Regions from separate parts of the Kitasatospora sp. NPDC030952 genome, predicted to be linked through region 1. Evidence: riboswitches for the same ligand, from Rfam matches in the RefSeq annotation. Region 1 holds a riboswitch; the other holds the start of a gene.
The links. Region 1 has a riboswitch for cobalamin ahead of nicT (Nickel transporter NicT). Riboswitches for the same ligand answer to the same signal wherever they lie in the genome.
Positions count from the first base shown of each region.

Region 2: it holds a riboswitch for cobalamin, as region 1 does, so the genes downstream of both, ACZ47G_RS18835 (cobalamin biosynthesis protein) here and nicT (Nickel transporter NicT) in region 1, are expected to answer to the same signal.

Region 1 is NZ_JBVIFM010000011.1:216,795-220,628, reverse strand. Features, by position in the region: gene ACZ47G_RS21100 (M24 family metallopeptidase) at 1-241, opposite strand, end outside; gene rpmG (50S ribosomal protein L33) at 461-625, shown strand; gene ACZ47G_RS21090 (type B 50S ribosomal protein L31) at 655-903, shown strand; gene nicT (Nickel transporter NicT) at 998-2,116, opposite strand; cobalamin riboswitch at 2,149-2,342, opposite strand; gene ACZ47G_RS21080 (ArsR/SmtB family transcription factor) at 2,424-2,807, shown strand; gene ACZ47G_RS21075 (hypothetical protein) at 2,868-3,834, shown strand, end outside.
Region 2 is NZ_JBVIFM010000010.1:10,141-13,974, forward strand. Features, by position in the region: gene ACZ47G_RS18825 (alpha/beta hydrolase family protein) at 1-153, opposite strand, end outside; gene ACZ47G_RS18830 (helix-turn-helix domain-containing protein) at 639-1,331, opposite strand; cobalamin riboswitch at 1,528-1,655, shown strand; gene ACZ47G_RS18835 (cobalamin biosynthesis protein) at 1,767-2,792, shown strand; gene ACZ47G_RS18840 (cobyric acid synthase) at 2,789-3,834, shown strand, end outside.

The DNA.
Region 1 (3,834 bases):
CCGGCACCGGCACCTGGGTGACGTCGGGGGCGATCAGGTGCTCCCCCGAGTCGTCCGGCGGCAGGTCGTCCGGCAGCGTCAGCAGCGCCCGGTCCCGGGTCAGCAGCAGGGTCGCCCCGCAGGGCGCGCAGCCCGTCAGATACCGGACGTTCGCCGCCCGGGTGATCAGCGCCGCCTCGGCCCCGGCCGCACCGCAGTGCTCCCTCACCCGCTCCCGCCGCCCCGCGTACGCATCCGCCATGCGTCGAGCCTACGAACCCCCGGCCCGAACCGCCCGCCGAGCACCCCCGACGGATGCCCCGACACGCCACTGCGCCCCGTGCGCCCCCGTGCCCCCCGGCGTCCGGGAATGGGCAGGACGGAGGTCGCGTTAGAGCAGATGAAAATGACTTCCATTTCGATGTAAGGTTCGGACCCAGCCCCCCGGACCCCGCACCACCAGCCCCCAGGAGGACGCCCGATGGCCCGCAGCGAACTGCGCCCGGTGATCAAGCTCCGCTCCACCGCCGGCACCGGCTACACGTACGTGACCCGCAAGAACCGCCGCAACGACCCGGACCGGATGGTCCTGCGCAAGTACGACCCGGTCGCCGGCCGGCACGTCGACTTCCGCGAAGAGCGCTGACCGCACCAACCCCCCGGAGGAGCCCAGCCATGAAGCCCGGAATCCACCCCGCCTACCGCCCGGTCGTCTTCCGCGACAAGGTCGGCGGCCTCGCCTTCCTCACCCGCTCGACCGTCACCGGCGACCGCACGGTCGAGTGGGAGGACGGCAACACCTACCCGGTGATCGACGTCGAGATCTCCTCGGCGAGCCACCCCTTCTACACCGGCCAGTCCCGGGTGCTCGACACCGCGGGCCGGGTCGAGCAGTTCCGCCGCCGCTACGGCGACCGGCACTGACCACAACGCCGGAACAGCGCCTCCCCCGGGTCGGGGAGGCGCCGTTCCGGCGTGCGCGAGCAGGGGCTCAGCGCGGCGGCCTGACCACCGGGCGCTAGGACTGCTTCTCGGGCGTCCAGCGCTTCTCGACGCCGGCCAGCTTCCAGTAGCCGATGGCGATCGCCCACACCACCACGAACAGCCCCGCGATCGCGTAGCCGACGTTGTCCAGCGAGATGTCCGCGATGAACCCGGTCACCGGGTCCGTCAGGTCGAGCTTCTCGTGCAGCACGCCGACCAGCTCGATGGTGCCGATGATGAAGGCCACCGCGATCGACAGCCCGGTGATGGTCAGGTTGTAGTACACCTTGCGCACCGGGTTGGAGAAGGCCCACTGGTACGCGAAGTTCATGAACGTCCCGTCCAGGGTGTCGAACAGGCTCATCCCGGCCGCGAACAGCAGCGGCAGGCAGACGATCGCGTACCAGGGCAGCCCGGCCGCCGCGCCCGAACCGGCCATCACCATCAGGGTGACCTCGGTCGCGGTGTCGAAGCCCAGGCCCAGCACCATGCCGACCGGGAACATCTGCCCGGGCCGGGTGATCGAACGGGTCGCCCGGTTCAGGATCCGGGCCATGAAACCGCGCGAGTTGAGGTGCTCCTCCAGCTCCGCCTCGTCGTACTTCCCGGCCCGCATCGAGCGGAACACCTTGAGGATGCCCAGCAGCGCCGCCAGGTTGAGCGCCCCGATCAGGTAGAGGAAGGCGCCGGAGGCCGTGGTGCCGACCAGCCCGAGCCACTTGTGGGTGGCCGAGTCGTCGTCCATCAGGGTGTTCGCCAGCTGGGCGCCGCCCGCCACCAGGGCGGCCATCACCACCACCATCGAGGAGTGCCCGAGGGCGAACCAGAAGCCCACCGAGACCGGCCGCTTGCCGTCCGCCATCAGCTTGCGGGTGGTGTTGTCGATCACCGCGATGTGGTCGGCGTCGAAGGCGTGCCGCATGCCGAGGGTGTACGCGGTGATGCCCAGGCCGACCCCGAACACCTGGGTGCCGACCGCGTAGTCGTGGGGCGCGACCAGGAAGACCAACGTCCCGAAGGCGACCACGTGCATGGCGAGGATCACCCCCATCAGCCCGGCGGCCCGGAGGGTGTCCTCGCGCTTCCAGCGGAAGGTGGGCAGGACGGAGGGGGGCGCCGCCTCGGCGGGAGTGGCGGTTTCGGGCAGGGTCATCTCGGGATCACGCTCCAGCACCTCGTGGAATGACTTCGTGAGATGCCGTGGCCGGTCTCCTGGCTTACGGGGCTTCCGGACCCGCCTTCCCAGGCGCACGAGGCGCCCAGTGGCATGTGGGTCCGGACAACTGTCCCCCGATCACAGTGGCGAGGGCCGCTCCGGACTGGGACCTGTTGAGGGTCCGTCACCGGTCTTCCCGAGCACCACGGCGGGGAACACCGTAGGGGTAGCACCACACCCCCGCAAGGCTGCGCACCTGTGCAGGTGTCCAGGATCACAGGTGGTGAGCTGCCAGAATGTCCGCATGCATCTCGTACCGGCCGACCGCGCGGGCCACCGCACCATCGACGGACACCGGGTCTGCGAGGCCATCGCCGCCATCGGGGACACCGCCCACGTCCGGTCCTGGGCCGAGCGGTTCTCCCTGCTCTCCGACCCCGGACGGCTCGCCCTGCTGCTCGCCCTCCACCGGGCCGGCCCGCTCGCCGTCAGCGACCTGGCGGTCGCCACCGGCATGCGCGACCCGGCCGTCTCCCAGGCCCTGCGACTGCTCCGCACCGCGGGCGTGGTCACCGGCGACAAGGACGGACGCGTGGTGCGCTACCGGCTCGTGGACGACGCCATGCGCCCCCTCCTCGACGAGTGCGCCGCCGCCGAGCACGACGAGCCGACCGCGGCGGTGGGCTGACGACCCGACCGGCCCCCGACAAACCACGCCGAGACGCGGCCGGATGAGTACGATCACGATGTGCCGTCCCACCCCCACGTCTGGCCCGCCGACCGCTGGAACACCCGCCCGGTCAAGGCCCGCGTGCTGGCGGTCGCCCGCACCCTCACCTCAGCGACCCGGGTCCTGGACGTCCTCGCCCTGCTGGACCCGGACGGCATCGAGCGGTACTTCACCGTCAACCCCGGCTCCGCGTTCGCCGACCGCGCCCTGGACGAGTACCTCCACGGCCTGCCCGGCTACACCGTGCTCGACTGGGAGGACGCCGTCCGGCGCCACTTCGACCTCGCCGTCGCCTGCGCCGTCCACGCCTCCATGCACCGCCTGGACGCCCGCCTGGTCGTCCTCCCGCACGGCGCCGGCTACAACCGCCTGGTCACCGAGTCCACCGGCGACACCGTCACCGCCGCCGGCCTCTCCCGCAACGAACTCACCCACCACGGCCGGGTGTTCGTCGACGTCCTCGGCCTCTCCCACCCCGAACAGCTGGACCGGCTGCGGACCTCCTGCCCCGAGGCCCTGGACGTCGCCCGGGTCGTCGGCGACCCGTGCTTCGACCGGATCCTGCGCAGCGAACGCTCCCGCGACGGCTACCGCGCCGCGCTCGGCGCCGTCGACGGCCGCCGGCTCGTCGTCGTCAACTCCACCTGGAGCGAACACTCGTTATTCGGCCGCCACCCCGACCTCCCCCAGCGCCTGGTCCGCCGGCTGCCCGCCGACGAGTACACGGTGGCCGTCGTGCTCCACCCCAACATCTGGAGCCGGCACGACCCCGAGGCCCTGCTCGACGACGCCCGCCGGATGGGCCTTCGCCTCATCCCGCCCCACCAGGGCTGGCAGGCCGCACTCGTCGCCGCCGACTGCCTGATCGGCGACCACGGCTCGGTCTCCGTCTACGGCGCCGCCCTGGCACGCCGCACCCTGCTCGTCGCCACGGGAGCCGCCGAACTCGACCCGCACTCCCCCAGCTACGCCTTCGGCCAGGCCG
Region 2 (3,834 bases), on a different contig from region 1:
CCGCACCAGCACGGGCCCGGCGTCCGGCCCGACGGCGGCGGGGCCGGGCCCCGCCCCCGGACGGACCATCCGCTCGGAGGCGCGGCGGCCGACCACCAGGACGGCGGCCCCCACGGCGGCGGCCGCCACGATGGCTGCGGTTCCCCAACGCATTTCGTTCCCCGCTCTTTTGCACGGGTCCGCTGCGCGGACCGGACGGTGTTCGAGGAACAGTCCATCGGGGGGGTGGGGGGCTGGCCACTGGGCTGGGCTGTCTGGGGGACGGGGGGCCGCTGCGCGGGGCTGTTGTTGGGGGGTGGGCTTTCGGGAGGGTGGGTGGCCGGGGGCGGTTCCGGGGGTGGGCGCTCCGGGGGCTGGATGATTTTCCGACTGCCGACCCTCGTGGTGGGGGGTTGGGCGCCGTGGGCGGTCTGAAAATCACCCGTCACGCCCCTCTCCGCACCCACCCCCTCCACCGCCCCCTCCCGCAGCGCGTCCCTCTCGCCTTGGTCGGGTGGGGAGGGGGAGGGGGTGAGGTGGGTGGGTGGGTGCTGGGGGTGAGGGGGTGGGTGGGGGTAGTTGCTGGGGGTGGGGGTGTTGCGGGCGCGCGGGCTTTGCCCTGCGCGCCCGATGGGGGTGGGTGTGGAGGTGTGGGCCGGTCAGATGGGGATGGTGGGGTGGTGGGTGCTGAGGAGGTGCCAGAAGCGGGGGGTGAGGGGTGGGGTGGGGGTGCGGGGCTGGGTGGTGGCGCCCCAGTGGGTGGGGATGTGGTGTTCCTGTTGGAGGAGGGGGAGGACGGCGGCGAGGTCGGCTTCCGGGACGGGGACCAGTCGGGCGAGTGGGCGCAGGTGGGGCTGCCAGCGGCCGGCCACGCACTGGCGGAGCAGTCGGTCGAGGGCTTCGCGGCGGCCGGTGGCCTCGACCAGTTCGGTCAGTCGCAGGCCGAGTACCTGGGCGAGGGCGTGGGTCTGGTCAGGGTCGCCGTCCCAGTGGCCGGTCAGTTCGGCCTGCCGGTAGGTGGGGAGTGGCATTCCGATCCGTTCGGCGACGGTCTCCTGGGGGAGTTCCCGGGACAGGCGGTGGTCCCGCAGGGTCACCGGGCGGCCGTCCATCAACTGGTCGGCCGGGCACCAGAGGGCGCGGGCCAGGGCGATGAACTCGGCTTCGCCGGGCCGCAGCTCGCCGTTCTCCCAGGCGAGCACGTGGCTGGGGAGCAGCCGTACGCCGTGCGCGGCCATGCCCTCGGCGACCTGCTCGGGGGTCAGCCCGAGGCCGGCCCGGTGGGCGCGGGCGGCTCCTGGCGAGAACGGCACCGGGGCGGGGGTGGCGGCGGGTGGCTTTCTGCGGCGCATGGCACCGAACGTAGGTGCGGCCGGCGGCGCGTCCCCAGCCGCCGAACGCACGAAGCGGGGCCGGTCGGCGCTGCTCCGCGCTGGGCGATCGCACAGGGCGGGCGCGTGTACGTCGTGTGACCAACCCCTCCGTGACCTCGGTTGACTCCCGGTTCGGGCGCGTGATGGGATCCTGGGGCCAAACGGAGGCATGGAGAGGAAGCCGGTGCGAGTCCGGCGCGGTCCCGCCACTGTCACCGGGGAGCACCCTCGGAATCGCCACGGCGGGTCGTCAGGAGCCGCTGGAAGGCCCGTGGGTGCGTCCGACCCGGAAGCCAGGAGACTCTCGCCACCGGTACGTCGATCCAGGGCGCGGACCCTGAGTGAGGACACCCACGCGATGCAGGCTGCCCCACCGAAGACGGACCCCCGGACAGGGCCTAGCCGCCCGCTGCCGTGCGCCCGCTGACCCGCGCCGCCGCCTTCGCGCTGGGCGCCGTCGCGGGCTACGCCGCCGACACCCGTTTCGCCGACCCGCGCCGCGGCCATCCCGTCGCCCTGTTCGGCAGCGCCGCGATCCGGCTGGAGCGGCGCCTGTGGCGCGACCACCGGGCCGCCGGGGCCGGGTACACCGCGCTGTGCGTGGGCGCGGTCGCGGCTGGGGCGCTCGTCCTGGACCGTACGGTCGGGCGGCGTCCGCTGGGCCGGGCGGCGCTGGCGGCCGCGGCGACCTGGACGGTGCTCGGCGGGACCTCGCTGACCCGGGAGGCGCGCACCATCGGACGCTCGCTCGCCGCGGGCGACCTGACGGCGGCCCGGGAGCGGCTGCCGCACCTGTGCGGGCGGGATCCGAGCGCGCTGGACGAGCAGCATATCGCCCGGGCGGTGGTCGAGTCGGTGGCCGAGAACACCGCCGACGCCGTGGTGAACGCGCTGACCTGGGGCGCCCTGGCCGGCACCCCGGGCCTGCTGGCCTTCCGCGCGGTGAACACCCTGGACGCCATGGTCGGCCACCGCTCGCCCCGCTACGCCCGGTTCGGCTGGGCCTCGGCCCGGCTGGACGACCTGGCGGGCTGGCCGGGCGCCCGGCTGACGGCGCTGCTGACGGTGGCCGCCGCGCCCGAACCCCGTACCGCCTGGCGGGTCTGGCGCCGGGACGGCTCCGCGCACCCGAGCCCCAACGCGGGCCAGGCCGAGTCGGCCTTCGCGGGGGCGGTCGGCGTGCGGCTGGGCGGGAGTCTTCGGTACCCGCACGAGCCGAAGGGCGCGTCGGCTCCGGGTCACGAGCGCCCGGGGGCGGGTGCGGAGCCACAGTCGCGGGTGGAGCACCGGCCGGTGTTGGGGGCGGAGTTCCGGCCGGTGACGGTGGACGACATCGAGCGGGCCTGCACGCTGTCCCGGCGGGTGGGCGCGCTGGCGCTGGGTACGTCGGTCGCGGGGCATCTGGTGGTCCGCCTGTGGATGAGGAGGGGTAGGGCATGAGCAACGCACTGCTGGTCGCGGGGACGACCTCGGACGCGGGCAAGAGCGTGGTGACGGCCGGGATCTGCCGGTGGCTGGTCCGCCAGGGTGTCCGGGTGGCGCCGTTCAAGGCGCAGAACATGTCGCTGAACTCCTTCGTCACCGCCGACGGCGCCGAGATCGGCCGCGCCCAGGCGATGCAGGCGCAGGCCGCCCGGGTGGAGCCGGAGGCGGCGATGAACCCGGTGCTGCTGAAGCCCGGGGCGGACGGCCGCAGCCAGGTGGTGCTGCTCGGCCGGCCGGTCGCCGAGGTGGGGGCGCTGGACTACCGGGAGCGCAAGCCCGTCCTGCTGGAGCGCGCCCTGGAGTGCCTGGCGGACCTGCGCGCCCGCTACGACGTGGTGGTGTGCGAGGGCGCCGGCTCGCCCGCCGAGATCAACCTGCGCGACCGGGACATCGCCAACATGGGCCTGGCCACGGCCGCCGCGCTGCCCGTGGTGGTGGTCGGGGACATCGACCGCGGCGGGGTCTTCGCGGCGATGTACGGGACGCTGGCGCTGCTCTCGGCGGAGGACCAGCGGCACGTCGCGGGCTGGTTCGTCAACAAGTTCCGCGGCGACGCCCGGCTGCTGGCGCCCGGGCTGGAGATGCTGCACGAGCTGACCGGCCGTCCGGTGCTGGGCACCCTGCCGATGCTGCCGGGCCTGTGGCTGGACGCCGAGGACTCGCTGGACCTGTCCACCGTGGTGGACCGGGCGGACGGGCCCGGGCCGCTGGGGGCGGACGTGCTGCGGGTCGCCGTGGTGCGCTTCCCCCGGCTGTCCAACTTCACCGACCTGGACGCGCTGGCCCAGGAGCCCGGCGTGCTGGTGCGCTGGGCGACCCGGCCGGAGGAGCTGGCCGACGCCGACCTGGTGGTGCTGCCCGGCACCCGGGCCACCGTCGCGGACCTCGCCTGGCTGCGTGAGCGCGGGCTGGAGCCGGCGCTGAAGGCGCGGGCGGCGTCCGGGCTGCCGATCCTCGGGGTGTGCGGCGGCTACCAGATGCTGGCCCGCTCGATCGA